Regions from separate parts of the Pseudoalteromonas sp. PS1M3 genome, predicted to be linked through region 2. Evidence: predicted binding sites of a transcription regulator. Region 2 holds the regulator's gene; each other region holds the start of a gene.
The links. Region 2 encodes sigma-54, which starts transcription at its own class of promoters, with help from an activator protein. Its sites were predicted from a motif close to GTTGGCACGNNNNTNGNNT; they were not measured.
Positions count from the first base shown of each region.

Region 1: a site for sigma-54 is predicted at 2,708-2,726, ahead of nirB (nitrite reductase large subunit NirB). Genes of this name have one in related genera too.
Region 3: a site for sigma-54 is predicted at 1,690-1,708, ahead of fliE (flagellar hook-basal body complex protein FliE). Genes of this name have one in related genera too.

Region 1 is NZ_AP022624.1:1,972,680-1,976,950, reverse strand. Features, by position in the region: gene nirB (nitrite reductase large subunit NirB) at 1-2,558, opposite strand, end outside; gene PS1M3_RS09085 (hypothetical protein) at 2,969-3,205, opposite strand; gene PS1M3_RS09080 (LruC domain-containing protein) at 3,463-4,271, shown strand, end outside.
Region 2 is NZ_AP022624.1:541,611-545,881, forward strand. Features, by position in the region: gene rapZ (RNase adapter RapZ) at 1-533, opposite strand, end outside; gene ptsN (PTS IIA-like nitrogen regulatory protein PtsN) at 553-1,005, opposite strand; gene hpf (ribosome hibernation promoting factor) at 1,010-1,297, opposite strand; gene PS1M3_RS02530 (RNA polymerase factor sigma-54) at 1,324-2,823, opposite strand; gene lptB (LPS export ABC transporter ATP-binding protein) at 2,893-3,618, opposite strand; gene lptA (lipopolysaccharide transport periplasmic protein LptA) at 3,615-4,151, opposite strand; gene lptC (LPS export ABC transporter periplasmic protein LptC) at 4,141-4,271, opposite strand, start outside.
Region 3 is NZ_AP022624.1:2,527,477-2,531,747, reverse strand. Features, by position in the region: gene PS1M3_RS11770 (PAS domain-containing sensor histidine kinase) at 1-128, shown strand, start outside; gene PS1M3_RS11765 (sigma-54 dependent transcriptional regulator) at 125-1,591, shown strand; gene fliE (flagellar hook-basal body complex protein FliE) at 1,749-2,081, shown strand; gene fliF (flagellar basal-body MS-ring/collar protein FliF) at 2,102-3,817, shown strand; gene fliG (flagellar motor switch protein FliG) at 3,810-4,271, shown strand, end outside.

The DNA.
Region 1 (4,271 bases), 1.4 Mb from region 2:
GCTTGCTCCTCTTGTATTTCTGTTACTGCAATTCGGTTTTGAGTTATCTGTTGTTCGCGTTTTTCAGCGTCTGTGGCTGGGCGAATTTGATTACGTTCTTGCACAAACAAAATGTTGTCATCGGTTTGTGGGCTATTAACAAATTGGCGAAAGCGTTTTGTTGCTTCTGGATTGTCTACTGTTTTTTTCCACTCACATGCGTATGTATTCGCTACCAAATCCATTTGTTCTTCAAGCTCTTGGCAAATACCTAAACTGTCGTCAATCACTACACTTTTGAGATAATCAAGGCCGCCCTCTAAGTTCTCCATCCATACTGAAGTACGCTGTAACTTGTCGGCGGTTTTTATGTAAAACATCAATACACGGTCAATGTATTTTATAAGCGTGGTTGTATCTAAGTCGGTAGCAAATAAGTCTGCATGGCGAGGGCGCATGCCACCGTTACCACACACGTATAAGTTCCATCCATTTTCAGTTGCTATGATACCAATGTCTTTACTTTGTGCTTCAGCACATTCGCGGGTACAGCCTGACACTGCCATTTTTATTTTATGAGGAGAGCGCAATCCTTTATAACGGTTTTCGATATCGATGGCATGACCTACACTGTCTTGTACGCCATAACGACACCATGTACTTCCTACGCAAGACTTAACCGTTCTCAGAGATTTACCATAAGCGTGACCTGTCTCAAAGCCAGCATCAATCAGTCTTTCCCAAATAACAGGCAGCTCTTCTAAACGTGCACCAAATAAATCGATGCGTTGTCCGCCAGTCACTTTACAATAAAGATTAAAGTCTTTAGCTACTTGACCGATGACAATGAGTTTGTCGGGTGTAATTTCACCACCAGCAATACGCGGTACAACAGAGTAAGAGCCGTCTTTTTGCATATTGGCAAGGAAGGTGTCGTTTGTATCTTGAAGACCTACATGTGTTGGCTCTAGGATAAAATCGTTCCATGTTGAGGCTAAAATAGAGGCCACTGCGGGTTTACATATTTCACAGCCATGGCCGCTGCCATGTTTAGCTATTAAATCATCAAAAGTTTTGATGCTTTCTACTTTAACCACATGGAGTAATTCTTGACGCGAATACGCGAAGTGCTCACAGAGGTGATTATTTACTTCAACGCCTCGACTTGCCAGTTCGTCGTCAACTACCGATTTAAGTAACGCTGCACAACCACCGCAACCGCTGGCAGCTTTGGTGCATGATTTAACTGAGGCTAAATCGCATGAGCCACCATCAATAGCTCCAACAATGTCGCCTTTACTCACGTTATGACACGAACAAATAGTGGCTGTATCGGGTAGGGCGCTGCCCGCAAGAGAAGGGGCGCCGGCGCTATCTGGTAAAATTAAACATTCAGGGTGCTCTGGTAAGTCCATGTCGTTTAACATGTATTGAAGTAGCGTATCGTAATCACTGGTATCGCCAACAAGGACAGCGCCTAAAAGCTTATCGCCAGTTTCATTTAATATAATTTTTTTGTAGCAATCTCTAATTGGATCTTGATAAATGAGCTCTTTGCAGTTGGGCGTTTTTGCATGCGCATCACCAATAGATCCTACTTCTACACCTAATAGTTTTAATTTAGTGCTCATATCTGCACCTAAAAACTCAAGCTCGCCGCCACTTAGCTGGCTTGCTGCAACGCGAGCCATGTTGTAACCCGGCGCCACTAAGCCAAATAACTTTTTGTCCCATAGGGCACATTCGCCAATAGCCAAAATATCAGGGTCTGATGTTTGGCACTGGTTATTGATAACTATACCGCCACGCTCCCCAAGCTCTAGATCAGCCACTTTACCTAGCTGATCATAAGGACGAATACCGGCAGAGAATAGAATTAAGTCGGTTTCTAAATAAGTGTCGTCTGAAAAGTTTAATCTAAAGCGGCTAGTTTCACCTTTAACTATTTCGCTGGTCGCTTTTGATGTATGAACAGTCACACCCAGTTTTTCTATTTTATTTTTTAATAGCGTGCCGCCTTGCTCGTCTAGCTGGACAGCCATAAGCTGCGGCGCAAATTCAACAACATGTGTATCAAGTCCTAATTGTTTAATGGCGTTCGCGGCTTCAAGTCCTAATAAACCACCACCAATAACTACACCACTTTTACTGGCTGCGGCACTGGCTTTTATTTGCTCTAAATCCTCTAGGGTGCGATAAACTAAACAATGTGGTTGATCGTTTCCCTTAATTGGCGGGACAAACGGGAACGAGCCCGTAGCAAGTACAAGCTTATCGTACGGGTATTGATCGCCTGTTTGAGTATTAACAACTTTGTTTACTCTATCTATGCCTTCAACCCATTGGTTAGTGAATACATTAATATTGAGTTGTTGATAATTTTCTAAAGTTGTTAGCGCTAAATCGTTTGCTGTTTTACCATCAAATACGCTTGATAAATAAACACGGTCGTAAGCTAAATTTGCTTCACCACACAAAACGGTGATGTTTGCGTTAGCATCGCTTTGGCGCATTTTTTCTACAAAATGATGTCCGACCATACCATTGCCAATTATTAGTATTTTTTGCGCGGTTTGCATTAGGCATTCCTTCAGTGACGGTTTAAATTTTACACACAAAAAAGCCCGTCACAATTGTAATTAAATACAATTGTGTACGGGCCTCTTTGCCTCTGGTTGCTTTTTCAACCAATATGTATGCCGTTAATTAACGTGCTTAGTGTTCAATAAAGCAATAACCTAGCCATAACTTTAAGCTGTTGATTAATAGTTATATTAATGTGCTTTTAGGATTTAGAGATTTAAAAACGAACACTTTAGGTGCAAGGTTAGTACTAATTAGTGCAGTAAAAAATATATTTAATGTTTTGAAAATGAGTGAGAGTTATCCCCATTGTTTTGTTAAATTGTGGGAGCTACTCATATGGGTGTGTTGCGTGCAACATCCATTTAACCAGTGATAAGCGCTAACGTGTTTTTTAGCTATGTAGTTAACTATTAATGAAAGCGAGCAGGGTAATCATAGTTATATAGAAGCCAACGCCTAGCGCAATAACCGGCACTACTTTATTGGATTTCCTTTGTTTAAAACTAGCATAATCTTTAAATTCCATTTTATAGCTTCCAAACGTTGTCACTTTTAACAGCATACAACCTGTTGCATAAAACAAGAAACCGAAGGCTGTTTCAATTAAAAGCCATAAAAATATATCTGTAACAATGCTCATTTTTCCCCCTTAATCAAAAGCTCAGCTAATTAGCGTAAACCAATAATAGTAAAGCATAGTTATTGGTAAAAAATAATACTTAAATTGTAAGTAAACATGCGAGTGTATTCTCTCACATTTTGCAAAATGCAAACTTGTCAATTGCAAACTGCATTAGGATTATACTGAATTTATTTTATTTATAATAAATTCATAAAGTTAAGTTTTGGAATAGACCCTGCAACAGTTTAATTACTTAACTTTTTAAGGGCTAAATTATGAAACTAAATAAACTTGCAACAGCATGCTTAGTTATATTTCCATGCGCTGTGCTCAGTCAACCATTCGAGTCCTGCCCTAGCCAGGCATTTTTAATGCAAGATGCTAACGCGCAACTATACGGAATAGATTTAGTTTCAGCTAAACCTACCGTTTTAGCATCGCAGCTAACGTTCGCTAACGAATTAAATACTAACAGCGTTAATGCAGTCGGTTTTAATTATAAAGATCAATACATGTACGGTTACAGTAAGCAAACGCCTGGTAGCGTAGTGCAGCTTGGCAGCAACTACGAAATGAAGCGGCTAAACGTACAAGGTTTACCTGCCACTAATTTTTATGTAGGTGATATACAAGTTGTAGGTGAGGGCAATGACCAACGAGCTACCTATTATGTTTATCATCCTAACTTTGGCCTATATGGTATTAATTTAGATGGTGACTTAGATGCATCTATTACGGCAAGTTTGTTAACCAATACAAATACTTGGAAATTGTCTATTTATGACTTTGCCTTTCACCCAACTAGTAACCTTTTATACGCGGTTGAGCCAAATGGCAATTTATACGAAATAGATATTGCAGCAAATACCCATACGTTAATTACTCAAGTTGATGTAGGCGATGATACTGGCGCATTTGGCGCGGCTTATTTTGATGTGAAGGGCCAGTTTTATTTTAGTAACAATAAAAGCGGTAAAATCCATAAAGTTGATTTAAGTGTTAGCCCAGTCGTTGGCTACACCCCGGTGGCAAATGTGTTTACATCGGGGCCTAAATCAAGTCAAAACGACGGTGCGCGCTGTGC
Region 2 (4,271 bases):
TCTGCTTCTTTAGGAATGCCATGTTTAAAACCAAAAGATTCAAATGTAACAATTAGCTGCTTGTCTTTTTTACCTAATATTTTTTCGCGAATTGATTCAGCAAGTTGATGAACGCTTAGCTCACTGGTATCGATCATGTAATCGGCGCGCGTAATTAGCACATCGAGAAGTTCTTTTTCTTTTTTTATGGCTAAATCAAGCGGAAGTGAATCTATTGATAAAGGGTGTAAGCGTCTGGTTTCAGAAAAGCGTTTAATAAGGGTTTGATCTTCACTGTCTAAGTAGAACAGCGTTGGTTTTGTAAAACCCGGTAAGTATTCGATGATGTGATTAAATTCATCTTGCTCTTTTGGTAAATTTCGCACATCTATACTAACGGCAATTTTATCGTAGTTATCAGAAACGCTTCTTACCAAAGAAGGTAATAAATTTACTGGAATGTTATCTACGCAATAATAACCTAGATCTTCAACAACGCGTAAAGCAACCGACTTACCAGAACCAGAACGGCCACTTATGATAATCAACTCCATTAATCACCCTTTAAATTTGTTACGATTGGTCAACAATAATTTGATACAACTCAGCATCCGATTTAGCACAGCGAAGCTGCTTACAAAATTCTTTATTTTTTAGTTTATCAGCTATCGTTGCTAGCGTCTTTAAATGCTGTTGGTTATCGCCTTCAGGTACGATGAGTGCAACAAAAATATCAACAGGGCGGTTGTCTATAGCATCAAAATTAATCGGTGTTTCACTTACTAACACCAATGCTAAAGGTTCTTGTGCGCCGCTCATTCGGCCATGTGGAATAGCAATACCTCTTCCTATCCCTGTGCTGCCTAGCTTTTCGCGGGTTAATAAAGCGCCCAAAATATCCTGTTGAGATAAATACGGTAATTTATCGTGAGCCAGCTCGCTAATAAACTCTAAAATTCTTTTTTTACTATTAAAAAGGACCGCAGCTTTACTGCAGTCCTGGCATATAAGTGAACTTAATTTCATCATATTAGTGTCGAGCAAGCTTCTCTTTGTGTTTAATTACTTGACGGTCAAGCTTGTCAATCAATGAATCAATAGCTGCATACATATCTTGATGTTCAGTGGATGCGAATAATTCAGCACCACTTACATGAATAGTTGCTTCTGCTTTTTGATTTAATTTTTCTATATCAAGAATGACATGAACATTATTAATATGATCAGAGTGCCTTTCTAGCTTCGCAAATTTGGTATTTATATAGTCTCTTAATGAATCAGTTAGTTCTACATGACGACCAGTTAAATTTAGTTGCATAAGCATTACCCTCTTTGTTTAGCGTCTTAGATCAGGCTCTTTCGCTGATTTGACGGTGGAATAGCAAGAGATTCGCGATATTTTGCGATTGTACGTCTCGCTACTTTAATTCCTTGCTCAGCCAATATATCCGCAATTTTGCTATCACTCAATGGTTTTGCTGAGTTTTCTGCTGCGATTAATTTTTTAATAAGTGCACGTATTGCCGTAGATGAACATTCTCCACCATTTTCGGTACTTACGTGGCTTGAGAAAAAGTATTTAAGCTCAAATATTCCACGCGGTGTGTGCATATACTTTTGCGTAGTTACGCGCGAAATTGTTGATTCGTGCATTTCTACCATTTCGGCAACATCATTTAAAACCATCGGTTTCATGGCTTCTGGCCCGTGTTCAAAAAAGCCCTGTTGTTGTTTAACAATACAGTTAGTTACTTTTAAAAGTGTATCATTTCTACTTTCTAAGCTTTTTATAAACCATTTAGCTTCTTGTAAATGTGAGCGAATAAATTGACTGTCGCCGCTTGATTTAACTGTACGCGACATCGCTGCATATTGGCTGTTTACACGAATTTTTGGCATGCTGTCTGGGTTTAACTCTACAATCCAGCGGCCTTTAATTTTTTTAACTGACACATCAGGTATTACATACTCAGACTCTTCTCGTACTATTGTGTCTGCAGGCTTAGGGTTGAGCGTATGAATAAGTGTCATTACTTCTTTAAGCTCATCTTCTTTGAGCTTCGTTTTTTTCATTAATGTACGGTAGTCACGAGCAGCTAACAAATCAATGTGCTCGGTTAAAATCATTTTTGTTTCATCAATAAAAGGCGTGCCTTTATCAAATTGATTTAACTGAATACACAAGCACTCTTGTAAGCTACGTGCCGCAATACCCACTGGGTCAAATAGCTGAATGCGCTTTAAAACCGCTTCTATTTCGTCAAGTTCAACCTCAACGTCATCGTCGTTATCTTGATTAAAGCTCTCTAAAATCTCTTCGCAACTGAGTGTCAGTATGCCTGAATCATCCACTGCTTCTACAATAGCAATAGCAATGGCTTCATCTGTAGGGCTAAATGGCGTTAATTGTAATTGCCACATTAAGTATTCGTGAAGCGTTTCAGTTGATGCGCCCTGATATATAGACTCATCTTCAGGCATTGGTCCTGAAGAAGATGCAGGGGCTGCACTCATGTACTCATCCCAGCTAACGTCCATTGCCATGTCGTCACTTACGGTATCTTTAGCAAGCGCTTCACCACTGTCTTGTTCATACTCGCTAGGGGCTTCATCTGCAGATACGGTTACTGTAACTTCATCGTTATCCGCTTTTTGCTCATTTTTGCCCGCAAGATCATCGGCATAGTCTTGCTCCTCAACCTCAAGTAATGGGTTGCTGTCGAGCGCTTCTTGTATTTCTTGCTGAAGATCCAATGTGCTTAATTGCAGCAAGCGAATAGCTTGTTGCAACTGAGGTGTCATTGTAAGTTGCTGGCCCATGCGCAGCTGTAGTGATTGCCTCATGTATCTCTAACAATCCTTTTAAGTTGTTATAATTAATACTAGCAGATGCTTATAAATAAGGCGTAAATGTTACAGCCTAAATTGCTCGCCTAAATATACATCGCGTACAGTTTTATCATTTAATACGTGTTCAGGGGTACCAGAAGCAATCAGTTCCCCATGAGAAACAATGTAGGCTTTTTCGCAAACATCAAGGGTTTCTCTTACATTGTGGTCTGTTATTAATACGCCAATCCCACGGTTTTTCAGGTGTTCAATAATTTTTTTAATATCTAATACTGAGATAGGGTCAACACCGGCAAATGGTTCGTCTAACAAAATAAACTTTGGATCTGCGGCTAAAGCACGTGCAATCTCCACTCGGCGACGTTCTCCGCCCGATAATGCCATGCCTTTGCTGTCGCGAATGTGTTGAATGCTAAATTCATCTAATAGATTATTCAATGTATCTTCTCTGGCTTGTTTAGTGAGCTCCTTTCGAGTTTCTAAAATAGCCATTAAGTTTTGATACACTGTTAATTTTCTAAATATAGACGACTCTTGTGGTAAGTAGCCAATGCCTAATCTAGCACGACTGTGCATAGGTAAAAGCGTAATATCGTTATCATCGATAGATATTTTGCCTTTGTCGCTAGGGACTAAGCCTACAATCATGTAAAAGGTTGTTGTTTTACCTGCGCCGTTTGGCCCAAGCAAGCCTACAATACTGCCAGCTTTAACTTCTAAGCCCACATTTTTTACAACTTCACGGCCTTTGTAGCTTTTGGCTAGTAGCTCTGCTTTTAATGTGCTCATGGTTGGCCTTTGTCATTTTTTTTAGGCTCCACAGGCACTAAGATAGTGTGTACACGGTCAGTTGAGCTTTCATCTTTTTCGGCGCTAATAAGCTGCTGTTCTATATCGTAGGTAATGCTTTTAGCATTCATTTTTTGCCCAGCTTGAGATATCTCTGCATCTCCAATTAATGTTAAAAAACGCGTTGAAACATCGTACCTAACTTCATTAGCGCTGGCGCTCATTATTGTGCCGTCGGCTTGTTTTTCTTCAAAATATGCAGGCGTACCTGTGGCAATTAACAATTGCTTGTTGTCGCCTAGCTCATCGCGCTTGTGAACCTCAAGGCGGTCTGCGGTAATTTTTCTGTCGCCATGAATAATTTCAACATTTTTTTCGAAGATACCTACGTTTTCTTTTAGTTGACCCTCTTGTTTATCCGCACTAATCGAAATTTGATTTGCAGAAATTGGCGCTGTTGGTTCAGCGGCATTAGTACCTAATGCAAGTAAAAATGTTGGAATAATAAAGAGTGTTGATAGTTTATTGGTCATAATAAATAGTTCGCGTATGGTTAATTAATTTTATCACTTCGGTTTTTAAATCGGCTTCTAAGCCTTTACCGGTGATTTTTAAATTGGGCCCTGTAACAATGACAGGCTGCTCTGATTGCA
Region 3 (4,271 bases), 1.6 Mb from region 2:
CTGTTGTGAGTTCGGTTGCAAACGCTCATCAGGGGCGTGTTGACGTGACTAATAATAAAGGCGGTGGAGCATGCTTTAGTTTGCTTTTACCTATTCGCACCGCATCTAAATTAGAGGAATCATTATGAGTAACACTATTTTAGTTGTCGAAGATGATGCAGGGCTTCGCGAAGCCTTAATTGACACACTCGAAATGTCGGGGATTGAATGTATTGCGGCTAATTGTGCAGAGCAAGCCATGTTATTGCTAAAAAAAGAGCAATTTTCGCTGGTGGTGAGTGATGTACAAATGGGCACTATGAGTGGGCTTGATTTACTACGCAGTATTAAGCTTAACCACCCTGAATTGCCTGTTTTAATGATGACGGCGTACGCTACCATTGACGATGCTGTTGAAGCGATGCGCTTGGGCGCTATTGATTACATGGCAAAGCCGTTTGCACCTGAAGTTTTACTCAATATGGTAAGTCGATACTTACCTGAAAAAGCAAAAGAGACCGACGGCCCCATTGTTGCCGACCCAAGCAGTATTCAACTTTTAGAGTTAGCAAGTAAAGTTGCACGCTCTGATGCGAGCGTTATGGTGCTAGGCCCAAGTGGTTCAGGTAAGGAAGTGCTTGCACGGTATATTCATGATAAATCGAACCGATGCGATGCGCCGTTTGTTGCGATTAACTGTGCAGCAATTCCTGAAAATATGCTTGAAGCAACCTTATTTGGGTATGAAAAAGGCGCGTTTACAGGCGCAATTCAAGCGTGTCCTGGTAAGTTTGAGCAAGCGCAAGGCGGTACTATATTGCTCGACGAAATAACAGAAATGGATTTAGGGCTGCAAGCTAAACTACTTCGTGTGTTGCAAGAGCGCGAAGTAGAGCGCTTAGGTGGAAGAAAAACAATCCAGTTAGATGTACGTATACTTGCAACAAGTAACCGCGATTTGAAAGAAGCGGTTACCGAAAACCAATTTAGAGAAGATTTATATTACAGGCTTAATGTGTTTCCTTTGATGTGGCGACCACTTTGTCAGCGACCTGGAGATATCCTTGTATTGGCTAAGCATTTAATTGAGCGCCACTTAAACAAAAGTAAAGAGCCTATGGCTTATCTTGATAGTGCCGCAGAGAAAAAATTACTTGCTCATTCATGGCCTGGTAATGTGCGTGAGCTTGATAACGTAATACAACGTGCGTTAATACTTAGGACTGGGGATACTCTAAACGAGCATGCTATTTTCATTGAAAACATAGCGGCGACAGATTTTGTAATGGAGCCTGCATCTGTCAGCGCGCAACATACTACTCAGCAACAAATAGGTGTTACTAATAAAGATATTGACCAAGGAGCTATGAGTTCAGCTTATTATGACGAACAGTCATCTCCAGCTGAGCCAACAAAACAAGACTTATTGGCTGTTGATACGGGAAGCTATAAGGATGAGCTAAAAGATAAAGAACATCGTATTATTTTAGAAACGTTAGCAAGATGCCAAGGTAAGCGAAAAGATGTCGCTGAAACGCTAGGTATAAGCCCTCGGACTTTACGTTACAAACTAGCGCAGATGCGCGATTTAGGTATTTCACTCCCCGCATAACATCATTTTTAGCCCTAAATTTACTCTTTGAATTTAGGGCTGTCAAAACTCTGACTTGCCAAACCTCTTCTAACTAATTGAAATTATTAATTTAATTTATTGGCATGCTTTGTGCTTTATTCATGTTAAGAGTTAACTGCATTGTCAGAGACAAATTATGAAAATTCAAAACAGCGCTGTATTTCAAGAAATGCAATCAATGGCTTTAGAGGCTGGCCGTAATAATCAAATCGAAAGACTGCCAGTAAAAACACAAGCCTCATCAACCGCTCAATTTGGCGATATGCTATCGGATGCAATTAATACTGTGCACGGTTTGCAGCAAGATGCTAAACAAAAAGTAGTGGCGGTAGAAACAGGCGACAGAAGCGTGTCTTTGGCTGAAGCAATGATTGCTTCTCAAAAGTCGTCAGTTGCATTTGAAGCGACAGTGCAGGTTCGTAATAAACTTGTCGAAGCTTACAAAGAAATCATGAACATGCCTGTTTAACTAGGTAGTGGAGAATTATTGTGGCGCAATCTAATCAATCAACCGATCTGGCTCTTGCTACTGGTGAAATGGACCAAAGCGATAGCGACGATCAACAAGAACAGAAATCAGGCTACTTAAGTTCGCTAAATGGCGTTGATTTATTGCGCCAAGTAACTTTAGTTATTGCTTTAGGCATTTGTTTAGCGATTGCTATATTTATTATTATTTGGGCGCGTCAGCCAGATATGCGCCCGCTTGGTAAAATGCAGACAGAAGAGCTTATTGAAACGCTCGACTTTTTAGATGCACAAAAAATTGAATACCAAGTAGATGGAAATGTAGTACTCGTCCCTGAAACTGAGTATCAAAATATTAAACTTTTAATGACTCGCGAAGGGTTAGAGCAAGGCCCTACATCGGGTTCAGATATTTTTATGCAAGACATGGGGTTTGGTGTAAGTCAGCGTTTAGAACGTGAACGCTTAAAGCATGGCCGAGAACAACAGTTAGCGCGCACAATTGAAGAGCTCAATAATATTACGCGTGCACGTGTATTGCTTGCCATTCCAAAAGAAAATGTATTTGCGCGCAGAGAGAAAAAGCCTTCAGCAACTGTTGTACTTACTCTTAAGCGTGGGCGTTCGCTAGATAGCGAAGAGGTCGACTCAGTGGTTGATATGGTTGCATCGGCTGTACAAGGTTTAGAGCCGGCTCGTGTAACAGTAACGGATCAAAATGGTCGCTTACTAAATTCAGGCTCACAAACATCGCTTGCTGCACGTTCACGTAAAGAGTACGACATAGAGCGTAAGCGTGAACAAGAATATCTTGAAAAAATAGACAGTATTTTAATACCTGTTGTAGGGCTTGCAAACTACACTGCACAAGTTGATTTAAGTATGGACTTTAGTGCTGTTGAGGAGACGCAAAAACGCTACAACCCAGATTTACCAGCAGTAAGAAGCGAAACAACATTCGAAGAAAATAATATAGGTGGTTTAGCGGTAGGTATACCTGGTGCACTGACGAATCAGCCTCCAGTAAACTCTAATATCCCTGAAGTAGCAGGACAAGGTGGCGCAGGTAGTGCAACTTCACCATCAAGAACGCATAAAGAAGCGACGCGTAACTATGAGTTAGATACAACTATCTCACATAAGCGCCAGCAAACAGGTGTGATACGCAGAATAAGCGTGTCGGTGGCCGTTGACTACATTCCAAAAGTAGGTGAAAACGGTGAAACCACAATGACACCGCGCTCAGTGGAAGAACTGTCAAATATTCGTCGTTTATTACAAGGTGGCGTTGGTTTTGACATGCAGCGTGGTGATGCACTTGAAGTGGTAACGGTTCCGTTTGTTCGCGAAGCAACTGATTTTGATATTAGCGTGCCGCTTTGGGAGCAGGATTGGTTTATGAAAATAATCCGCTTGGTACTGGGTGCATTAGTTATTATTGTACTCATAATGGCGGTAGTTAAACCGATGCTTAAACGCTTAATTTACCCAGACGATACACTTGAAGAATATGACGAAGATGCGTTAAGTGCAGGCGTAGACATTGGCGATAGCACGTTGGATATGCTAAACAAAGACTTTGATTCTGCTTCAATTGGTTTCTCAAGCGATGGTACACTGCAGTTACCAGATTTACATGGCGACGAAGACTTACTCAAAGCAATTCGTGCCCTTGTAGCCAATGAACCAGAACTATCATCACAAGTAGTGAAAGCGTGGTTAACAGAAGATGACTGATCAAGATCAAGAACAAAAACAACTTCCAGCAGCGTTTGATGTTGATAAGCTAGACGGTGTAGATAAAGCCGCTATTTTATTACTGAGCTTGTCAGAGGAAGATGCAGCGCAAATACTTAAGCACTTGGAGCCTAAACAAGTTCAAAAAGTTGGGATGGCAATGGCTGCGTTAGACGACCTGTCACAGGCTAAAATAAGTGCGGTTCACAACTTGTTTATTGAGCAAATTCAAAGCTTCAGTACTATAGGGTTTCAGTCAGAAGACTTTATTAAAAAGGCGCTTACTGCTGCATTGGGTGAAGATAAAGCGGCCAGCCTTATTGACCAAATTGTTATGGGGTCTGGGGCTAAAGGCCTTGATTCTCTGAAATGGATGGACTCTAAGCAGGTGGCGAATATTATTCGTAATGAACACCCCCAAATACAAACGATTGTATTGTCTTACTTAGAGCCT